Regions from separate parts of the Paenibacillus sp. FSL M7-0896 genome, predicted to be linked through region 3. Evidence: riboswitches for the same ligand, from Rfam matches in the RefSeq annotation. Region 3 holds a riboswitch; each other region holds the start of a gene.
What was found. Region 3 has a riboswitch for cyclic di-AMP ahead of MKY12_RS32490 (C40 family peptidase). Riboswitches for the same ligand answer to the same signal wherever they lie in the genome.
Positions count from the first base shown of each region.

Region 1: linked by a shared signal. The riboswitch ahead of MKY12_RS15825 (APC family permease) and the one ahead of MKY12_RS32490 (C40 family peptidase) in region 3 are both predicted to bind cyclic di-AMP.
Region 2: linked by a shared signal. The riboswitch ahead of MKY12_RS01135 (hypothetical protein) and the one ahead of MKY12_RS32490 (C40 family peptidase) in region 3 are both predicted to bind cyclic di-AMP.

Region 1 is NZ_CP150250.1:3,742,143-3,749,391, forward strand. Features, by position in the region: gene MKY12_RS15810 (iron ABC transporter permease) at 1-31, opposite strand, end outside; gene MKY12_RS15815 (iron ABC transporter permease) at 28-1,089, opposite strand; gene MKY12_RS15820 (ABC transporter substrate-binding protein) at 1,241-2,278, opposite strand; gene MKY12_RS15825 (APC family permease) at 2,453-4,270, opposite strand; cyclic di-AMP (ydaO/yuaA leader) riboswitch at 4,399-4,558, opposite strand; gene MKY12_RS15830 (disulfide oxidoreductase) at 4,785-5,219, opposite strand; gene MKY12_RS15835 (thioredoxin domain-containing protein) at 5,216-5,980, opposite strand; gene MKY12_RS15840 (ATP-binding protein) at 6,074-7,249, opposite strand, start outside.
Region 2 is NZ_CP150250.1:261,192-268,440, forward strand. Features, by position in the region: gene MKY12_RS01125 (family 43 glycosylhydrolase) at 1-669, shown strand, start outside; gene MKY12_RS01130 (hypothetical protein) at 784-981, shown strand; gene MKY12_RS01135 (hypothetical protein) at 1,447-1,902, opposite strand; cyclic di-AMP (ydaO/yuaA leader) riboswitch at 2,037-2,206, opposite strand; gene MKY12_RS01140 (WD40 repeat domain-containing protein) at 2,446-3,783, opposite strand; gene MKY12_RS01145 (glutaredoxin family protein) at 3,891-4,133, opposite strand; gene ytxJ (bacillithiol system redox-active protein YtxJ) at 4,130-4,456, opposite strand; gene MKY12_RS01155 (SDR family NAD(P)-dependent oxidoreductase) at 4,684-5,406, shown strand; gene MKY12_RS01160 (ThuA domain-containing protein) at 5,485-6,120, shown strand; gene MKY12_RS01165 (CHAD domain-containing protein) at 6,200-7,114, opposite strand.
Region 3 is NZ_CP150250.1:7,455,837-7,463,085, forward strand. Features, by position in the region: gene MKY12_RS32450 (ATP-binding protein) at 1-127, shown strand, start outside; gene MKY12_RS32455 (pseudouridine synthase) at 114-815, shown strand; gene motB (flagellar motor protein MotB) at 903-1,724, opposite strand; gene motA (flagellar motor stator protein MotA) at 1,708-2,508, opposite strand; gene MKY12_RS32470 (hypothetical protein) at 2,712-3,005, shown strand; gene MKY12_RS32475 (4a-hydroxytetrahydrobiopterin dehydratase) at 3,217-3,492, shown strand; gene MKY12_RS32480 (cytochrome c) at 3,624-3,980, opposite strand; gene MKY12_RS32485 (GNAT family N-acetyltransferase) at 4,108-4,593, opposite strand; gene MKY12_RS32490 (C40 family peptidase) at 4,840-5,331, opposite strand; cyclic di-AMP (ydaO/yuaA leader) riboswitch at 5,336-5,478, opposite strand; gene MKY12_RS32495 (C40 family peptidase) at 5,867-6,295, opposite strand; cyclic di-AMP (ydaO/yuaA leader) riboswitch at 6,353-6,491, opposite strand; gene MKY12_RS32500 (hypothetical protein) at 6,703-7,249, opposite strand, start outside.

The DNA.
Region 1 (7,249 bases), 3.7 Mb from region 3:
TGGCCGGGGGGAATGAGGTGGAACGGTTCATTTCAGCTCCCCCTTGCGTTTGCTGGCCAGATAGATGAAGAACGGTACGCCGAATACTGCAATTAAGGCACCTATTGGTGTTTCGTATGGCGCATTAATCATCCTGGCCGCAATATCGGCCACCAGGACCAGAATGCTTCCAAGGACTGCGGAGCAGGGAATAATCCAGCGGTAGTCAACCCCAACGAGGAAACGCGTAATATGCGGAATCATTAATCCGACAAAAGCGATCGGCCCCACCGTGGAGACTGCCGCTCCGGCGAGGATGACGACAATAATCATCCCTGTAGTCTGTACCAGACCGGTGCGCTGTCCGAGACCTGCTGCAACATCCCTGCCCAGGCTCAGTAGGGTAATCGAACGCGACAACATCAGTGCACCGATCAGGGCCGCCGCGACCCAAGGAGATATTACCTGCAGCTGCTTCCAGCTCGCTCCGCCAATCCCCCCGGCCATCCAAAAGGCGATATCCTGGGAGAGGCTGAACAGGATAGCAATGCCCTGACTGACCGCCAGCAGCATGGCGCTTACTGCCGCACCGGCGAGGGTCAGCCGAAGCGGGGTCAGTCCGCTATGGGAGAGCGAACCGATCCCGAATACCAGCAGTGAGGCCACAGCCGCTCCAAGGAAGCAGTACAGCATGATGTAAGCGAAGGATAATGTTGGCGCGAAGGCAAAAGCCAGGGCCAGTCCAACGCCCGCACCTGCATTAAGACCAAGCAGTCCGGAATCCGCCAGCGGGTTGCGGGTCATCCCCTGCATAATCGCACCGGCAACGGCAAAACATGCGCCGACCAGCGCTCCTGCGGCAGCCCGGGGAATCCGCAGCTCCCGGATGACCTGATGCTGGGGCAGCTCCGGATTGAACCGGAACACCGCCTCCCATACGGTAGCCAGCCGGATATCCGCCGCACCGACCGATACGGATACCATCAGGCCGAAGACAATCGCTGCTATTCCCAGCACAAGAATAACAGCAGCGGCAAGCGGCCGCGACCGGACAGATGTGTTCCCTTCAACAGAAGGAGCTTGTAGAGCAGAATCTGTGGATGAAGCCATATGCCGTCTCCTTATCAGGATTATTAGGGAAATATAGATGATTATGATTCTCATTATCGCAAAGATATGAATATTGTTCAACTTAAAAAAGAGGCAGGCTTCTATATCCTGAGGATATAAAAGCCTGCACAATTCTCCGGCCGGTAAAGACCTATTTCACAAAACTGCTCAGAATATCATCGATGGTCTTGGAATTGGCTATAGGGCCGCTGTACAGCCAGCTGGTATCTTTGCCGAATTCATGAACATTCCCTGCCTTAACGGCCGGAATCCCTTTCCAGACTGCACCTTCTGTAATCTCAGCTCCGCTTGCCTTGTCACTATTCACCAGAATGATATGCTCTGCAGTCAGCTCAGATAATTTCTCCAGTGAAATCGGGTTCCACGGTGCTCTGGATTCTGCAGGAATGTCGGTCACGAGATTCGGGAGCTTCACTCCAAGATCGCCATACAATACCGCACCGCTGCTGCGGGTCTCATCTACAATGAAGAAATTCTTGGATACCAGCCACAGAACCGCTACTGAATCATCGCCGATTGCCGCAGATACAGCCGCTTTGGCCGAAGCCGCTTTCTGGTCATAGTCTGCAATAGCCTTCTCCGCTTCCGGTGTCTTATTGAGCAGCTCACCGATCTTGAGCAAGGCTGCGCGCCAGTCACTGCTGACCTCATCGCCGAGTACATAGGTTGGTGCAATCTTATTCAGCTGGTCATAAAGACCGTTCTGAACCGAGCCCTCCGACTGGACGATGTGGAAATCCGGCGTGAAGCTGGTAACGGCTTCAAGCGGCAGGTCATAGCTGATCGGCGGAACGTCCTTAAGCTCAGCAGCAAGGTAAGCCTGAGTACCGTTCTTCGTAGACCACTGGGCAACCGGAGTCACACCGAGTGCTACCAGATAATCCTCCAGATAAGAAGCAATTACACGCTGCGGATTAGCGGGAACGGTCACCTTATGTCCCATTGCATCCGTTACGGTCTTCTCCACAGCGGGTGCAGCAGTTGCTGCAGGTACCGCAGTGGCCTCCGCAGTCGCTTCTGCAGTTGCCGCAGGTGCGGTGCCTGCTCCACCGTTACTGCCTGCGTTGCTATTATTATTTCCGCAAGCGGACAGCAGCAGTGTTGTAGTCATAAGTCCGGCCACCGCCAGCTTCCCGCTTCTTGATCCTTGCAGGTTGAACGAAAACATTGAATACCCCTCCTGTATGTTACCCTCATGATTGGCAAAAGCTCTGTTACCTTCATCTTGTCTATACTGATGATATTGATTCTCATTCTCTATGTCAACCAATAACTTATAATAACGTAAAAACGGCCGCCTCCGCATTAAGCAGAAACAGCCGTCTTCCAATAATCTTCTATATTATTTATGCAGATGGAAAGGTACAGTCGCGATTACAATGTCCTTCTGATTCATCAGATAAGAGCGGATGAACAAGCTGGTCTGATTATGCAGCACCGCCTGCCACCAGTGCTTGGTCACGAATTGCGGAATCAGGACGGTAATATGATCCGTTGAAGAGGTCTTCCACTCTACTGTATCGATGAACTTCACCAGCGGGCGGATAATGCTGCGGTAGCGGGAGCGCAGGACGATCAGGCGTACGCCGGGGTTCCACTCCTCCCACTTCTGCTCCATCTTGTGAATCTCTTCTTCATCGAAGCCTACATATACAGCGACTACATTATCTGTCAATGACTTCGCATAGCTGATCGAATGCAGTACAGCACGAGTCACACCGGCGACCGGAACGACTACGGTGCTTCCTTTGATACAAGGCTTATCGGTAGCCGGGCAGATCCGCAGCTGATCGGCAATATTCATATAATGGCGGTGAATCCGGTGGAACACGATGATAACAGCCGGCAGGAAGATGAAGGCCATCCACACGCTGGAGAATTTAGTGATTATGAAAATCAGGGTGATCGTTAATGTAGTGAGCATCCCCACTGTATTGACGGCGAACTTGCTCTGCCAGCCTTTCGGCTTCGTTCTGTACCATTGGACCATCATGCCCAGCTGCGACAGCGTGAACGGAATGAATACCCCTACTGCATATAATGGAATGAGTCCTTCCGTATTCCCGTGAAACGCCGCCACCAGCACAGCCGACATGACACCGAGGAAAATAATACCGTTGGAGAAGCCCAGCCGGTCGCCGCGCACCATGAAGGCATGGGGCAGATATTTATCTTTGGCGAACATGAACGCCAGCAGCGGGAAGGCCGAGTACGCCGTATTGGCTGCCAGGAACAGGATAACCGCCGTAATCCCCTGAATGAAGAAGTACAGTCCGCCGCGGCCGAAGGTAGATTCGGTAATCTGTGAGACCACGGTGGCCTTCTCATCAGGCATGATACCGTACCAGTAAGCGAGCAGCGTAATACCTGTGAACATTACCCCGAGAATGAGGCCCATGAGCATCAGCGTTTTGGCTGCATTTTTCTCCGCGGGCGCTTTGAAGTTAGGAATGGCATTGGAGACCGCTTCTACCCCGGTCAGAGCCGAACAGCCGGAGCTGAAGGCCTTCAGCAGCAGGAACATACTCACGTTCGATACCGCCGAGCCAATCTCAGGAACATGGGCATGGGCGCCGCCGGTCATATATTTGAAGACCCCCGAGATGATGAGCACGAAGATGGAAACAACGAACAGATAGACCGGGATAGCGATGAAGGAGGCCGATTCGGTCACTCCCCGCAGGTTAACAATCGTTAAGAGCACGATAACAGATACCGCTATCAGAACACTATGATTATGCAGACTTGGAAAAGCTGAAGTGATTGCATCCGTCCCCGCCGAGGCACTTACCGCCACCGTCAGAATGTAATCCACCAGAAGAGAGCCGCCGGCCAGTAAGCCGGTATGAACCCCGAGGTTGGTTTTGGCTACAATATAAGCACCACCGCCCTGCGGATAAGCAAATATCGTCTGCCGGTAGGATAGAATCAGAATGGCCAGCAAGCCCAGTACGGCTAATGCAATTGGCAAAGAGTACCAGATAGCGGTGAACCCGGCGGCCACCAGTACAATCAGAATTTGTTCTGTTCCGTAGGCTACAGACGAGAGCGCATCAGAAGACAGGACAGCCAGTGCTTTCACCTTGGATAACTTTTCATGATCGAGTTCGTTCGACTTCATCGGACGCCCGATCAATAGTCGTTTTACCTTGCTTACCATTGTAGTAACAGTTCCTCTCTTGGTTAAGTTGAAACGGGTTTCCCTGCGCTGTTTTCATAAGTGGATTTCATAAATGCAGGCACCAAAATAAGCATACGGAAATGATCCGCATGCCTTAGTGTGCATGGTCATTATCCCACTAGTGGCTTACGAGGTTAGCTGGCGGATTCGGACTGTGGTAGCCCTACGGTTACAGGTCAAGTAGCCTGCCCCGATTCACCCCTTTTGGCCTTGGCCAAAGTGTGGTTCCCCCGTTTTTCCTTCCGGAAAATTCAGCGCATATTCAACTTCTCACAAGGACTAATATTAAGCTACAACACGTCTTCCGTAAAGCGTGGAAACAAATGAAAAAAGAATGAAAAGCACTCAAAACAACCAAATTCATCATCCGGTATGTCTTGATCTTTCATTCTCTTTCATTATCCCTTTACCACGTGATTTTACAGGGTTTTTGCATATTATTTTTCGCTAAAATTAAGGGTATTCTCTTCTCTTCCTTCTGCCCGTCAGCTTCTTACTCCGCAGGCTCCTCTTTGCGTCCTGTCCAGAGCAGAATGGAGATTAAGGCAAAGGCTATAAGTGCAAGCAGAGGGATCGTTATAAATCCGAACCAGTTCAGATAATCCTTGTTGCACGGTACGCCGATGGTACAGGGAAGCACCTTGCTGAGCGCCGGAATTTTCTGCTCCGCATAATGATATATGGAGATGCTGCCGCCGATCAGACTAAGGGGAAGCACATAAGGAATGATCCGCTTGTCCGCCCGGTAGGTGGCGATCCCCAGCAGGAACAGCTGCGGATACATGAAGATCCGCTGGAACCAGCATAGCTTACAGGGCTCGTAATTCAGTACCTCACTGAGATACAGGCTTCCTGCTACAGCAACCATACAGACGAACCAGGCCAAGTAGAGACAGTTACGCCGGCAGAAGGCAGAGAAGGCGGTCATTGGGCGGCCCCTGCTCCCGCTGCTACTGTTGCTGCCTGAATCTGGGCGTCAATCGCCTCCATATTGAAAGGCTCCTTCACCTTGATGCCGTTCACGTACAAGGATGGCGTATTCGTTACGCCCGTATCGGTGCCAAGCTGAATATCCCGCTCCAGCTCGCTTACGTAGGTACGCTCGTCAATGTCCTTGCGCAGCAGGTCGTAATCCACCGGCAGCTCCAGCTGCTTGGCGAGACTCACCAGGAAGTCAGGTGTAGCCCATTCCTTCTCTTCATTCCCCTGATTGGCATAGATCGCATCGAAATACTTCCAGAACGCTTCCTGGTTCTGATGATAGACCGATAGCGCTGCCAGGGAGGCCGTTCTGGAATCCGTACCGAGGAAGGCCAGATTCACGAAATAGAAGGCTGCTTTATTCTGATCGACATAGCCCTGAACGATCTGCGGCTTGATCACACCGGTGAACTGGGCGCAAGCCGGACATTTGAAATCGCCGAATTCCACAATTTTGACCGGAGCATCCTCCTTGCCAAGCCGCATCATTTCGCTGTAATTGAAGGCAACCGGCTTACTGTCTGTACCGGCAGGCGAAGAGTCCTTCGATGCCAGCATAAATAAGCCTACAAAAATAATAATGACGATGGCCACCGTACTCACGATCAGAATTCTCGTTTTCTGCTTCTGCTGCTCCTGCTCTGCCCTGCGCTTCTCCTGCTTGCTCATCTGGGGAGCCGTGACATTGTTCTTTTTTGTTTTGCTCAAAGAGAGTTCCTTTCCGTCCTCAGGACTATCGTGATAAAAGAATAGTTACTTTCAAATTATATAATGTTAACTCTCTTGTTGGCAATCGCTGTCTTATACGGCTTCATTCTCCTCCGCTGACTCCCCCTCCCCTGTATCCTTGCCGAAAAATACCTCCGGGGAATGCTCCTGCGACTGCAGCTTAATTCTGAAGAAGAATTGTGTGCCGCCCCCTTCTGCCGGTTCTGCCCAGATCTCTCCTTGCATCAGGTCTACAAGCTTCTTGCAGATCGCAAGGCCCAGACCCGTGCCGGGGTACTTACGGGTATGCGACCCGTCCACCTGCGAGAAGGACTGGAAGAGCAGCTGCAGCTTATCCGGTGAGATGCCAATGCCGGTGTCGCGCACCATGAATTGCAGCGCCTGAGCGGTCTCCCTGACGCCATAGGACTCCACCTTAACCGTTACCGTGCCGGATGGCGTGAATTTCACCGCATTGCCGATCAGGTTGATGAGAATCTGGCGGATACGCGCAGCATCCCCGGTGAACTTGTCAGGAAGCCCCTCCTCGATCAGAAGCTCCAGAGATAACGGCTTGTCTTGTGTGCTCACCATGAACAGGTCCATACAGCCCTGGAGCAGCGCCTTCAGCCCGAAAGAATCCTTGTTCAGCGAGAGGGCATCCGCCTCCAGCCGGGAGATGTCGAGAATATCGCTCATCACATGCAGCAGAGCATGGCTGCTTGTACTCTGAAGCCGCAGGAGCTCCAGATGCTCAGGATTGCTGATCTCCTCGGACAGCAGCTGGTTGACGCCGATAATGCCGTTCAGCGGCGTGCGGATTTCATGGCTCATGGTGGCGAGGAACTCGCTTTTCATCGTCACCGCACTCTCCGCGGTATCCCTGGCCTCCAGCAGCTCATACTGATACTTCATCAGGGCAGTCACATCCTCGGCCACAATATAGACCCACTGCTCCGTATGATGCAGCAAAGGAAAGACGGTGACACTACAGATCAGCTGCTCCCCGCCTTTGCTCCGTACCTTCAGCTCCAGCTTGGAGGACTGCCCCCGTGAAGCGCGCGTTATGGCATCCCGTACGGCAGCTTCATCCCGTTCGCTGTATAGTATCGCCTTATAATTCCCCAGTTCTTCGCTGCTATATCCGGTAATGTCCCGCAGAGCAGGATTAGCACTGATTATCTTCTTACGGGCAGGATCAATGCAGATTACCATATCAGGGTTATGCTCGAACAGCGCAGTATACCGCTGCTCATTGAAGGCGGCTGA
Region 2 (7,249 bases), 540 kb from region 3:
ATGACAGGTGTTGAATTAGAGGCCGATGGAATCTCTCATGACGTATTTGATGATTTTAATCAGGAGAAATATGATCTTCATTTTCTGACTCCGTACCGGGACCAGCAAGCGGCATGGGTGAATACGGTTGAACGTCCGGGTTACTTACGCATTCATGGAGAGAATTCTTTGTTCTCGCAGATCCATCCGGCGATTATGGCCACACGCGCAACTTCCCTTCATTATGAAGTTCAAACCAAGGTGGAATTTCATCCCGATCACTACTCGGAAACGGCCGGTCTGGGGCTATACTATGATTCGAATAATTGGCTGTACGTTCACTTGACCCACTCCGAATCAGAGGGCACCGTTCTATACGTACTTCAGGCCAAGCTGGGGCAACGCATTGAGCTGGTCCACCATTATATTCCAGTCCCTGAAGACACAGCGGAGCTCAAGATTATCTATCATTCAGGCATCGCGAGTATCCTTTACCGTTTCGGGGATAACGGGGATTGGCAAGCTTTTGTAGAAAACATTGATGTACTCTATCTGTCGGATGAAGGCGTGAACGGGGAGCCAGGGGAGATTGGCGGATTTACAGGCTTGTTCAATTTCATCGGTTCCGTTGATGCCCACCAGCATGACTCCTTCGCTGATTTTGACTACTATGGAGTGAAGAATTACTAGCCAAGGACGCCATACGTTCTTCCGCCCGGGTGTGCCCGGAGCCGTGGTGAACTGGTGAAAACGCCGGAGATGGTGTACCTTAGTAGTATTAGTCTTTAGGAGTGGTGAAGTGTTGTGAAGAAAAGTAGACAAACCCCCGTGCTGGTCGCGGCCTCGATCCTGCTGATTATTATCAGCAGCCTGATCCCGTCGGATCAATCGACTTGGCTGGGGGCGTTACAGACCCTTCTGCTGGGAGCCGGCCTGCTCGGCTGCTGTATGGCTTTTTGGCGGTTCGCCAAGGGCGGCAAGGGTGGTAAGGGCAAGGGCTGAGTTCTATGTACTGAACGGTTGGTGGAGACAGGATGAGTGCATGGGATGATTGAGCTATGTAAGATGGGCCAAGTACTGTACGGGTGCTGGCGCTGAGAGTCAAGGACGAAGTCGCGGCGGATGCTGCGGCTTTATTTGTTAGAGCCCCGCTTTGTGGGGGGATGTTGTTTTGTAGGCGGACTCAGCGGCCCTTATTTTGTGAAAAAGACCGATTTTCTCCCCGTTACGGACTGAGAGGACCTTAAAGGGCTGTATGGAGCGCAAAATGAGGCGGAATGGGTTAATTAAGCGCCTCTCAGTCCGCATGGCCTTCGGAATGGTCCCATTTGCCGAAATAGAGGATCTGTAGTCCGCATGGCCCGCTATCCATCTCCTTTTGTCGCATCCGTACCCTAATTCCGCCACATCCAACTCATTCCGCCGCACTCATTCCTATATCCCGCGTATCCCGCATTATTCCCAGTCTCAACCTGCCGAAGGGCGGTGCACAGCAGGCAAGGCTGAATGGGCGGCTGCCATCTGTTCGCGTATTCCTCTGAGCCGGGCCTTGAGCTCGGGGACGCTGCACTCCAGAATCTGGCTGATGTCGGACAGGGGGAGCTGGATGCCGTACCATAAGGCACTGGCAACGTGATCGTCCCAGCTCAGCGGCGCAGAAGCGCAGCGGCTGCGGTCGTGGGCGAGCATGGCACACTGGCGGATGCACTCTCTGTAGGCAGCCGCAGCAGCGGCGTCCCCTGAGAGGCGGCCCTTCAGCCATAGTGGATGGAGTGCCACGAAGGTGGCGGTTGCAGCTTGTTCGGCGCGGACGCCTTGCTCCAGCAGCAGGCAGCTAAGCGCATAGACGGGACCGCTATATTGCTGGGTGTAGTGGTTGAATCCGGCAGCGGCGGTTAGTTTGGGCGATAAGGGGTCAGGCATGTGGTCACGTTCCTTCCTGAATCTATACTGTGCAGTTCATTCCAGCGCGCAAAAAACCGCAGGCAGAGGAGGACCTCTGCCTGCGGTTGTGGGTAACAGGCTTAAGACGCCTGGCACAAAAGCGTGGCGGATCAGGGCTCTCTCTTGGCGCTTACGAGGTTAGCTGTCGGATTCGGACGGTGAGAGTCGCCCTACCTGCCGGAGACCTGCGCGTGGCATTCTCCTTCGGATTCACCCCAAGTCGGCCTGACGGCCGGATGGTTCCCCCGTTTTCCACATGACGGAAATTCAGCGTGCATGCATATGCTCATTTTCATGAATGCATTCATTTGCTTTCAACACGAATCATACTCTCTTCAGAGGGGGTTTGTAAAAATGGAAAAGAGTGCTATTCGCCTTATTTTCAGCAAATGGCTGAATGGCTAAGCAAATGGAAGCCAAAACACCTATATGTAGCAGATTATCTGCCATTTATCTCGCTCAAGCGCTGTTTTTTATTTTTGGCAGACGACGGTGGGGAAGAAGGGTTCTCCATGTATCAGCTCACCACCAAAGCGGCTCATTCTGATTCTTCCAGGCAATAATCCGCTTCATCTCACGAACGGTTCCTGTTGTAATCTCATAGTCGCTGCGTTCAGTGGCATGAAGGTCCAGGAAATGCAGCATCCCTCCATAAGTCCCCACGGCCAGTATGGTCTCATCCGGATTGACAGCTAATCCAGAAATGGTGCTTCCGGCATAATAACGCCACAGCTCCCGCCCCTCTGCATCAATGAGCCTCAAGTATCCATAGGCATCGCCAATGACAACACCGTCCTTCAGTGCCGCCGCCGCATATACCCGGGCTTCCTCGTTAACGACCGGATATTCCTGATCGTACGAGAGCTTTCCTGCTTCCGCATCTTCAAGGGACACAGTAAGGGTAACGCCATTATAGAAGTGGCAGGCATTGTACCACACGCTGTGCTGGTCCTTCGTAAATATAGTATAGTGCGGGTAACTGGATTCCGGATTGAATAAGTGAACCTGCCTTGAAGTTGTGTCATATAAAAGATGATCACTGCCCTGGCTGCCATAGGCAATCCATCTTCCATCCGGAGAGACGGCACCATGCGGCATGTCAATGTCAATATGCTCCAGCTCATCTGCTTTATATTCTTCGAGATCAGGATGCAGCAGCTTCACCTCCCATAGCTTCTCCTTCTCCTGCGATTGCTGGACCAGGAAAATCCCCTGGCTCGTAACAAGCAATAATGCTTGGCCCCCGTTAAAAGGAATGACTTGCTCCAAGGGTAACTCCTGATCCAGGCTGTCTATGTTCAAAACAGTAAACTCCGGGTCCAGCGCTTGAATCGTGCCATTCAGCTCACGCCATGAGAGATCTGCTACAACTTTTCCTTGTAGAGTGCTGTTCATGGATTGCATAATGGTAATGCCTTGAATTCCGGCGAGTGCATAGAACTGATTGTCAGGAGATGTCCCAACCAGGCTAAACTCGTCGAATACGGAAATAACATCCTTATGTACTGCTACAACTACATTCTTCTCCCAAGGTGAGCCGGTGCTGAACACCAGAGCATCATCACTGATGAAATGAATACCGCGAATTGCTTGCATCTCCTTCTGGAAGTGCCCGGAGAGCGGCCACGTTGCCGCCGGTAGTTGCTCCCGCAGCTCAGTAATCTCACCGTGCTCATTAGCTTCTCGAATCATCTTATAGATTTTGGCGGCGAGGCCCCCGCGTGTATCCTCTGCGGGTTCTTTTCCCGCTTTGTCCCAGCCTTCAGTCAGTCCTTTATGTACGAATTGATTAACGTCGCTCGCATAACGCTGTCCTTCTTCACGCCATTTGGCGGCATGCTCATCCTGTAGCCACTTCAAAGGATCAATCCTCCTTGTCCAGATATATATAAATATACAATTATTCCATCGATGAATCGCAAAAAAAAGGCGCTGCTCCTGTTGAGAGGACAGCACCTTTGTGTATATTACAGAACAGCAGCATCCATAAGCTCCTGAAGCTCAGGGAGATTGAAGCCCTTGACCGCCCGGTCCCCGGATACGGTGACTGGAATGCCCATGAAGCCCAGCTTCTCCACTTCCTCCTGATAGACGGAGCTGGTCATCACATCCCGGACCTCGAAGGGAATGCCCTTGCTCTCCAGCAGCTGCTTGACCTGATTACACTCGCCACAGCCGGAGGTTGAATAGACAATTACGTTCGCGCTCATTGTTCCACTGCTTCCTTTATCGCTTTTTGGGTAATCTTCCAGTGTGAGGTGTTCCAGCGGACTTCGCTGTCCTCCAGCAGGAAAATCTGCGGGGATTCATGCTTGATCCCGAAATCCTCAGCAATCTGATTGGAGACAGGACGGTCTTCGATCACATGGACCACGGCTGCAGGAGTATCTGAATGCTGTGTATAGGCCTGGAATTCCTCGTTGGCCTTGGCGCTGATCGGGCAGGTGGTGCTGTGCTTGAAGAGCAGTTTTTTGCCAGGCTGCCCGATATATTGCTGTAATTCTTCCTTAGTGTGGATTTGTTGAATTGACATCGTAGGATCACCTTCCTGGGTAAGAGTTAATGAAACCTGTTGTCAACAATTGTGTTGTTAACAACTATTAATCATGATTGTAGCATAGTTCAAAATTAAAGCAAAAGTAAAGTTCTGCTTAGCCTGCCCTCCCTTGCAGGATGTTGTTAACGGCCTGCAGCCATGCTAATGTGAGAGGGATGGACCTAGGCTCGTAGCATAATTATGCAGATAGGAGGGGGGAGCTCATGAAAAGGGTTGCCTGTGTTACCGGTGCTGACCGTGGACTGGGATTATTCCTCGTTCGATCTCTTTTGGAGAGTAAGTACATGGTGTTTGCCGGACAGTATTTGCCGGACCCTGCGCTACTTGAAGCTTTGAAAGCGCAATACCCGGATAGCCTGAAGCTGGTTCCTCTCGATATCGGCAGTGCAGGGAGCGTAAAGGAGGCCGCGCGGAGTATTGCCGGAAGTACAGGGCACCTTGATATGATTATCAATAACGCAGGGATTATCCACAAGTCTGATGATGCAACAGTGCTCGTGGATATGGATGATGAAGCTATGGCGGAGATTTATAACGTGAACACGCTGGGTGCGCTGAGGGTGAGCAATGCATTGATGGGCTTACTGCTGCAAGGCCGCCAGCGTCTGGTGGTTAATATCTCGTCGGAGGCCGGAAGCATCGGGCGGAACAAGCGGATCAATATGTATGGCTACTGTATGTCGAAGGCCGCGCTTAATATGCAGTCTTCGCTGCTGCACAATCATCTGCGTGCGATGGGCGGACAAGTGCTGGTCTTCCATCCCGGCTGGCTGCAGACCTATATGAACGGGGAGAAGGATGCAGAGGCGCCTGTAACTCCTGAAGAATCAGCAGGCAAGATTATGACGATCGTTCATAACCACAAGATGTATCTGGCCGAAGAACCGGCTTATATCGATCTGGACGGCAATCTCTGGCCCTGGTGACAGCGGCAGGGGTAACGAATCAGGGGTGACACTGACTTTCCGGTCAGGCTAACTTGGCAAAAGAGAGGTGTGTGTAGCATGTCTTCATACAAAGCATTGGCGTTCGGCAGCTATACCGAAGTGAAATATCATCCCTTCGAAGGGGTAGACCGTGAGCTGGAGCAGCTCCTTGAGCCGGAGATTCAGGTGGTCTCTACGGAGGATTACGGACGGATGAACCAGGCAGAGCTGGCAGAATGCAGGCTTGTGATCTCCTATACGGAATTCTCCGAGGAGCAGTTACCCGCTGCGCAGAGCGGAGCCTTGCTTGCTTATGTGGCTGGCGGCGGCGGGCTGCTTGTCGTGCATAACGGCATATCTCTGCAGCGTAATCAGGAGCTTGGGGCGATGCTCGGTGCCCGGTTCACCCATCATCCGGCGTTCACGACGCTTCAGATGAAGGTGATTGCGCCGGAGCACCCGATTATGGAGGGGATCTCTGATTTTGTGATCGAGGACGAGCCTTACTATTTCGAGCAGCATCCCCACTTCGAGACAACGGTGCTGGCCGAATATCCTCATGACGGAGCGATGAGACCGGCGGCATGGTGCCATACCTTCGGCGAAGGCCGGGTGGTCTATCTGATGCCTGGGCACCATCTGCCTTCCTTCTCTTCAGAGCCGCTGCGACGGATGATCCGCAGAGGCGGATTATGGGCTGCCGGAATGCTATAGTACGTGGCGCTTATGAACAAAGGCAGGATACCGCTTGGATAACATGCGGCGTCCTGCCTTTGTGTAGAGGATGGGATGATCAGCTATGATGCCCTATTTTGGGGGGCTTAGTCTCAGCAACAGGGACGACCCCGTTCTGATGAAGAGCCTCCAGTACCTCTGCCCGCAGCGTATCGGTGAAGGCAGCCCAGACTTTTTTGCCGACATCCAGCTCTTCGCGTCCAATCGATTGCAGCGTCTCAAGCCATACCCGCTTGTCATTAATGAGTCCGAGCTGGTCCTGGATGTCCTTATAGAAGGCTTCATGGGCATGGAATTTCTGATCCAGCGCAAAAGCAGCCGCATTCGCCGTGTACCGCAGTTCCTTGGCGGCGATTCGCAGCTCATGAAGAGCTTCGAAGGCTTCTTTTGATTCAGCTTGAGGACCCTTGAATAAGGTCTTGCAGGCTTTTTTCTTCTGTTCAAAGGCGACTTCAAGCTCGCGCATGGCGACATTGGCGTCTTTTTTGGCGGCGAGGGGCTCTAGCCCTGTCTCGATAAAAGGTGTCCACACCGCTTCGAGCGCTTGGCCGGACAGCTTGGGCAGTGCCTTCCTCAGCTTCTTACGGGCGGCCTTCCGTGTATCCTTCTGATGTTCGATTACCGCCTTCAGCAGCTTGGCAGTCTTCTTATCACCAGCAGCCTTCGCTGCCTTGCGGCGGGCTTCAAACGACCCGATCAGCACATCTGCATCACGGACTCTGCCGAGCTTCTTCTGGGCCTGCTTGAAGCTGTCATACAAGTCTGCCGTTGCAGTATGGCCCGGATCAAGAATGGACAACAAGGTCAGCAGCTTGCGGCTATTGACTCTGGCCTGATGAATATCCTCATCGTTGAACTCTTTGCGAACATCCTTGCTGTAGTCTTGAAAGTTGATGTACAGCTTGCTCATGGCCTGTTCCCATTGCCTGGATTTGCTTAGTTGCCTGTCTTTTGCCTGTGGTTCGGTTGTCATGCAGCATCACTCCTAGAGGTTGTGTATAGCATGAGCTTATGCGCGAATCTTATGGCTGGTATATTCTTCTGTACTACATTAAGGATAACGGGTTCGCTTCGCTATTTCAAATCTGTAAGGGCATACACTGCCGGT
Region 3 (7,249 bases):
CCTGGAGATTAGAAGCGAGTATGGCCGGGGGGCACAGGTAATTATCAAGCTGCCTGAAGCGAAGGAGCCAGTACCTCCGGCCGTTATGAATATAGAACGGAGTGAAGACGAACATGAGAATCAATAAATTCATCAGTGAGACAGGCTATTGTTCACGCCGTGAAGCAGACAAGCTGGTCGAGGGAGGGCGGGTCACCATCAACGGGGAGCCCGCTATGCTGGGCAGCCAAGCCGAGGCCGGAGATATTGTCCTGATTGACGGCCAGCCGCTTCAGACGGGCAGCAGGATCGTGTATATCGCGCTTCATAAGCCGGTTGGCATTACCTCTACTACAGAAGCGCATATTCAAGGCAATATTGTCGATTTCATAGGGCATGAGGAGCGGATTTTCCCGATCGGGCGGCTCGATAAGGATTCAGAGGGATTGATTCTGCTGACCAATGACGGTGACATTGTTAACAAAATTTTACGCGCAGAAGGCAAGCATGAGAAGGAGTATGTGGTCACTGTAGATCGACCCGTCACGCCTTCTTTTCTGACCGGTATGTCCACCGGCGTGAGAATTCTGGGCAGTAAGACACTTCCCTGTGAAATTACGCGTATTAGTGAGCGGGTATTCCGTATCGTGCTGACTGAGGGCAAGAACCGGCAAATCCGCCGCATGTGCAGCGCCTTCGGTTATGAAGTCCGGCGGCTGCAGCGCATCCGGGTAATGAATATCCGCCTTGGCGCACTGAAGACCGGAGAATGGCGGGAGCTGTCCCAGGAAGAGAAGCAAGAGCTGGGGGCTATGCTGAACTATCAGCTGCAATAAGATTATAATGCCCATACCTATAATAAGAGCTGCTCCGATAGACCCTGGTAGGGCCGTTCGAAGCAGCTCTTATTTGTTTCCTTACTATCAGGGAGCTGTTACATTAGAGACATCCGTTGTCTCCGCAGCAGCGTCCTTATATTTACGCAGGATGGATACTTCTACCCGGCGGTTCTTGGCCCGCCCGGCAGCCGTAGCATTGCTAGCGATGGGATGATATTCGCCAGAGCCGGTCGGGCTGAACTTCGTCGGGTCCAGGTTGGGATTCAGCAGCAGAATCTTCATGAACTCAAGGGCACGATCTACACTAAGATCCCAGTTCGAGGAGTACGTGCTGTTGGAGATCGGAACATTATCGGTATGCCCCTGCACCAATACTTCATAATCAGGGAATTGCTGCAGCATCGTTGAGATCGACTTGGCCAACTGGCGGGATTCATCTTTCACTACAGCCTGTCCCGAAGCGAAGAGGGCATTGTCGCTAATCGTGATCATCAGCTGGGACTGATTCAGCTTGGTGCTAAGCAAGTCAGTCATTCCGTTGTTCTTGATGTACTGGTCGAACTGCTTCTTCAGCTTCTCCAGATCCTCCTGCTCCTTGGCACGGAGCTTGGACAGATCGGAGGTGCCGGTGTTCTTGGAGATCACGCTGTTCATTTTATCCTGCTTGCCCTGGTCCAGCTGGGTGCTGGTCGGAGAATCCGACCGGTACTCCAGGACGCCGCCGCCGCCGCTGAGCGCTGAATTGAAGGCTTCAGCCATTTGCTGGAACTTCACGGCGTCCGTAGCGCTCATGGCGTACATAACAAGGAACAGAGCAACCAGCAAGGTCATCAGGTCGGAATAGGGAAGCAGCCAGGATTCATCGGCATGCTCTTCATGTTCCTCATGCCTAGTCTTTTTGCTCACTGGAAGCCCCCTCCTTCTCGCTCAGCTTGGCACGCTCGGACGGAGTCAGGAAGACGGACAGCTTCTGGTTAATAGCTATGGTAGACACCCCGGACTGGATGGAGAGCAGACCCTCCACCATCATCAGGCGGACTTCAATCTCGCGTTTGGATATCCGCTTCAGCTTGTTGGCCATAGGGTGCCACATGACATAACCGGTGAATATCCCGAGCAGGGTTGCAATGAAGGCACCGGCAATCGCGTGGGCCAGGACGTCCATATTACTCATATCACCCAAGGCGGCAATCAGCCCGATAACAGCCCCGAGTACCCCTAGTGTAGGGGCATACATCCCGGCTTGGGAGAAGATCAAGGCTCCGGCTTTATGTCTGTCTTCAGTGGCATGAATATCTTCCATTAATACATCACGGACGAACTCCTGATCATTGCCGTCAATAATCATCCGCATGCCGTTTCGGAGGAAGTTATCTTCAATTTCATCGACATTGGACTCCAGAGCCAGCAGCCCTTCGCGGCGGGTAATGGATGCCCATTCCATGAACATGGTAATCAGTTCGGGCTTGCCGACCATCTTTTTCTTCGTAAACAGGATCTTCAACAGCTTAGGGAAATTCTTGACTTCCGACATCGGAAAGGCCATGAAGATGGAGGCAGCCGTGCCAAGAAAAATAATGACATAGGCAGCGGGGTTGTTCAAGCTTGCAAGTGGAGCATGCTTGAGTATCATCCCCCAGATTACTGCGATCAGACCAAACACCAGGCCTAGAATTGTTGAGATTTCCATTTATGCACCTCGTCCATGAGAATTAAGAAGTGATCGACTAACCGCGTAATTCGTCCTTGAACCGCGGGAGAACACTCTGTTCGTAACCAAATCACGTATATTCTTCTTTATCGACATCATTCCCTTTTTTGTGAAGTGATTTTTTCGGCTATAATAGATAAGGTAGGTTATTATTCATCAGCGAAGAAAACGGAGTGATTGATGTGGGAGTTAAGCATGGCAGGGATTACGGTGAAATTCTGGTTGAACTGACAGGAGCCGTTGGACGGATTACAGACGGGTACATTTTTTTTGAAATGGAGCCTGAAGAGTGGACGAATCTGCCGGAGGAATCGAGGCAGGAGGTCTGGGAGGCGCTTGCGGAAGACCTGTTCTACGCGCTGGGCAACGAGCCGGTCATTCAGGTGGGCAGCGGAGTTGTGATGTACGATAAAGAAACACACCGCATTAATATTCTGCTGGGCGATGAGGATCTGGCTTCGGTCGTTCTTGTATAAAGCAGGGGGAAAATGCGGCAGCGGGTTTGTCCCGGGCATCCGGCCATGTTAAAATTGGAAGTGGAGTACTAATTGCCGGGATGTCAGAATACATTTAATCAAAAATCTTTGGCCTGGCACATCCCTTGGACTTTCAGAAGCTGAGGGATGTTTTATTTGAAGGAGAAGAGCAGGCTGAAGGAACCGTTAACTTAGCAAGGGAGGAAACGAATTGCAATTAACTGAGGAACAACTGCAGGAGCAGATCGGCAAGCTTGAGGGCTGGAAGCTGGAGAGGGATAGGCTGGTGCGCAAATATATGTTCAGTGAATATATGAAGGGAATTGCCTTTGTGGATGAGGTAGCGACAATTTCGGAGGCCTTTGACCATCACCCGCATATCACCATTGATTACAAGACGGTTGTTCTGCGGCTGGCTGCAGATGTGGAGAAGCTTGATCTCCGCCAGGCGCATGAATTTAATGAGGCATTCGAGAAGACCCGCTAGAGGACAAGGCCCCTATGGAGACAACAGGAATATCTAATTAATAGAAATGCCCGTGCAAGGATCGTTCGTTATCCTCGTCACGGGCATTATACATTTAAAATGAGGAGCATGGTGTGAGTACAGGTTGCGGATTATTTCTTCTCGGCCAGCCATAGGGCTACATTCGCAATCTCTTCAGGGGCCAGCCTGTCTTTGAAGGGAGGCATCTGTCCGCGGCCCTTGGTGACTATGCTGAAGATCTGAGCTGCGTCATGCGAAGCGCCTTCCTGCTGCAGGCTGGGTCCCGCCCCGCCCTGAAGCTGGTCTCCGTGGCAGGAGATACAATTGGCCTTCACTGTGGCTTCTGCGCCCGCAGCGTCCAGCACAACCTCCGGCATGGTCGGCTTGTTCTGCTCCGCCACCTCGGATTTACCGGGTAGGGTAAACATTAAGATTACTGCAAAGGCACAGGCGGCAAAAAACAAACCGCTCATGATCCATTTCTGCATCTGCATCCGTCCCTCCATGTAAGCTGCTGTCTCCATTATAGCGGATGGTGAAGCGTTATCATAGTATGTGTGTCAAAAAAATGAACACAAATGATCCATTTTTTGCAAAACTCTCTTGTCTCCGGTGCTATTCCTCATAGACCATGCAATAAAAAGGCTTATTACCGGTCGGAGTGCGGCGTTCATAGGTATCCGTTATGGTGAACCCGCATTTCTGGTAGGCGCGGATGGCGCGCTGGTTCCAGGTCAGCACCTCCAGGTCGATCTCACATTCCGGGTAACGCGACCGTGCTGCCTGCACAATAGCCTTCATGAACAGATGTCCCATTCCATGGCCGCACAGCTCGGGCCGCATTCCGACACCAAGCCGGACTACCCCCTCCATCGGAAAGAGCTGGGCGAAGCCGCACAGATCCCCCTCTCCATTCACAACCGATACATATTGCTCACTTCGCAGCTGCGGGTCTCCGAACTCCACGCCCAGCGCCTGCATCTGCTCCCAGGACACCCAGCCGTAAATATTATACGGCGGCTTGTAGCTCCACTCACAGATCTCAGCGGCATGCTGCGGCTCCATAGGCACCACGTAAAAGGTTAGCGGGGAGCTAATCATTGGGGGAGGCCTCCTTCCAAGGGACATAGATTCATTTCTTCTATTAATTATATACAAAAACAGCCAGTTTCGACGCAATTTCCTTACGGAAATGCAGAAACTTGACAAACGGCAAAATATATTTTCCGAAAGCGCAGAATCAGTGTTTTACAAATATAGAGAGGGGTAAGTAATTTTATAGACAAAAAAAGCCCTTCCCCAAGATTTCGGCAAAAATCTCGGAAAAGAGCGTTAGGTTACAAAGGATTATTGTACATCATCGTTGTCTTGGGAATCCGAAGCTACAGTCTTGTAGGCATCTGTACTCATGATTCGCTTGGCGCCAACGTAGCGGCTGACGTAATAGCTGTCACTCAGCGAACTGATGGTTACACCACGTGAGGAAGAGGCATGGGCGAATTCGCCGTCACCAACATAAATACCAACATGGGATATGCCCTTACCGCTTGTATTGAAGAATACAAGATCGCCCGGTCTCATCTCGTCACGGGACACGGCAGAGCCCATCTGATACTGGGAGCCGGATTGATGGGGCAGGTTAATGCCGATCTTATCAAAAACATACATTGTAAATCCGGAGCAATCAAACCCGTTAGTTGATGTACCGCCGGACACGTATTTGGTTCCGATGGCTTTGTCGATCACTTTATCCATTTTGGAATCCGCGAAAGCGCTTCCTGCTCCGATGGTGAAGATAATGGACAAGCTTAGTACTGCGGCTGCTAGCTTCTTCTTCAAAAGTAAATACCCCTTCCAATGCCTACGAGGTTAGCTTAAGGGTTCGGTTGAAGGTCCCCTATGACCCCTCTTAGAATAGGAGGTCAATTCACCCAAAGTGGTTCCCCCGTTTCCCTAATTCATTAGGGAACTCGGCACGACTGTTGATTAGGATTAGCGGTTCATTCAATACATGACAAAACCTTTGTTAAAATCGATTCAATAATTACAAAAATGTTACTAAAAACTCACTGCGATAATTGTAACAAAGACTAAGGCGCTTGGCAATCACTTATAACATATTAATGCATCTTTTTTGCTGTTTTTTAGAGTTATAGCCCTTTCCAAAGACTCATATCTATGCGCAGGGGTTAATTTATATGATTATTTCTTTGTTTTTGCAAGAAAATGCTGTTTCAAGGCTGCGAATTCAGTGTAAAAGGTAGAATAAGGAAAAGGAAAAACCCGGAAATGATTACGGCAATAATCATCCCGGGCTCGTATAAGTTACATTTAGTTGTTAGAGGCTGAAATATTCGGGGTATGCTTCAAGGGTTCAATCGTAAGCGACAGCTTGGTAGGCTGTTGTGCTCATTACTCGTTTGGCGCCAACGTAGCGGTTGGCCCAGTAGGACTGGCTCATCGAACTGATGGTTACACCACGTGAACTTGAGGACTGTGCGAACTTCCCGTTTCCAACATAAATACCGACATGGGACACTCCGTTACCCAGGGTGTTGAAGAACACGAGATCACCGGAACGCAGATTGCTCTTGGATACACTTGTTCCAACTTTGAACTGTGCTTTGGAGGTACGGGGCAAGGTAAGCCCGACATTCTTGAACACATACTTGGTAAATCCGGAACAGTCGAAGCCGCTGGTGGTTGTGCCCCCGGTTTTATACGACGTTCCAATGGTTTTTGAAATCACAGTATCCATCTTAGAATCTGCGAAGGCACTGCCCGCTCCGAGTGTGAATACCATCACAAGACCCAGCGCTGCTGCGGTGCATTTTTTCTTGAAATTCTGACTAATCAAAAGATGTACTCCTTCCAGGGCCTGCGAGGTTAGCTTAAGGATTCGGTAGAAGGTTCCCCTATGACCCCTCTAAAGCGAGATCAATTCACCCAAAATATGGTTCCCCCACTTCCCGGTGCAGGGAATTCGGCGTTTTATGCACCAGAACAGTGACTTATCGGTATTGCTTAAATTGCAAGAGTTACGGAATATTTTGCTTGAAAGATTACAACTTTGTTACTACTGGTACAGCCATCATTGTATCAGAGGATTTCCCCTTTTGCAAATGCTTTTGTCCTCCGTTCAAGCAAAAAAGAGTCCTGCTCCCTGATAAGGGGCTGTGACTCTCTTTAGTATGCCGCTTCAGCAGCTTATTATTGTGGAAATGATTTACTGGACCAAAGGTGGTACTGGGCAGCGATTCCCCACATATCGAACAGCGTGGAGGGCAGCGGAGCTGCCTGGCGGAGCATAAGGGCCGGCAATCCGGGATAGAACAGAGCAGAGGCGCTGCAGAGCAGAATTACGGCCAGGCTTCCCGCCCCCAGAACGATGGATATACCGATCGAAGGCAGCAGCATCTTCAGGCAGATCAGCAGTGAGGAGAACATGCCGGTACCGGCGGTATAGCCGAATTGCATATAGAGCAGAAGCTTGCGGACAAGGAAGAGATAGAGCAGCCAGCCCAGCACATAAGGCACCAGCTTCAGCAGAAGCTGGACATCGAGAACACCGCTGAGCAGATGACGGTACATACGCGGAAGCAGCCAAGAGAGCGGCAGGAGGGTTAGCGCCCATTCGATGAGGCTGAACACCAGCACCGGCAGCCCATATTTTCTCATTCCGGGAAAAAAGAACAGTCCCCGCGCTCCGTCGCGCTCCTGGTGAAGCTCGTGCAGCAGCCCTGCACGGATAAAGGGA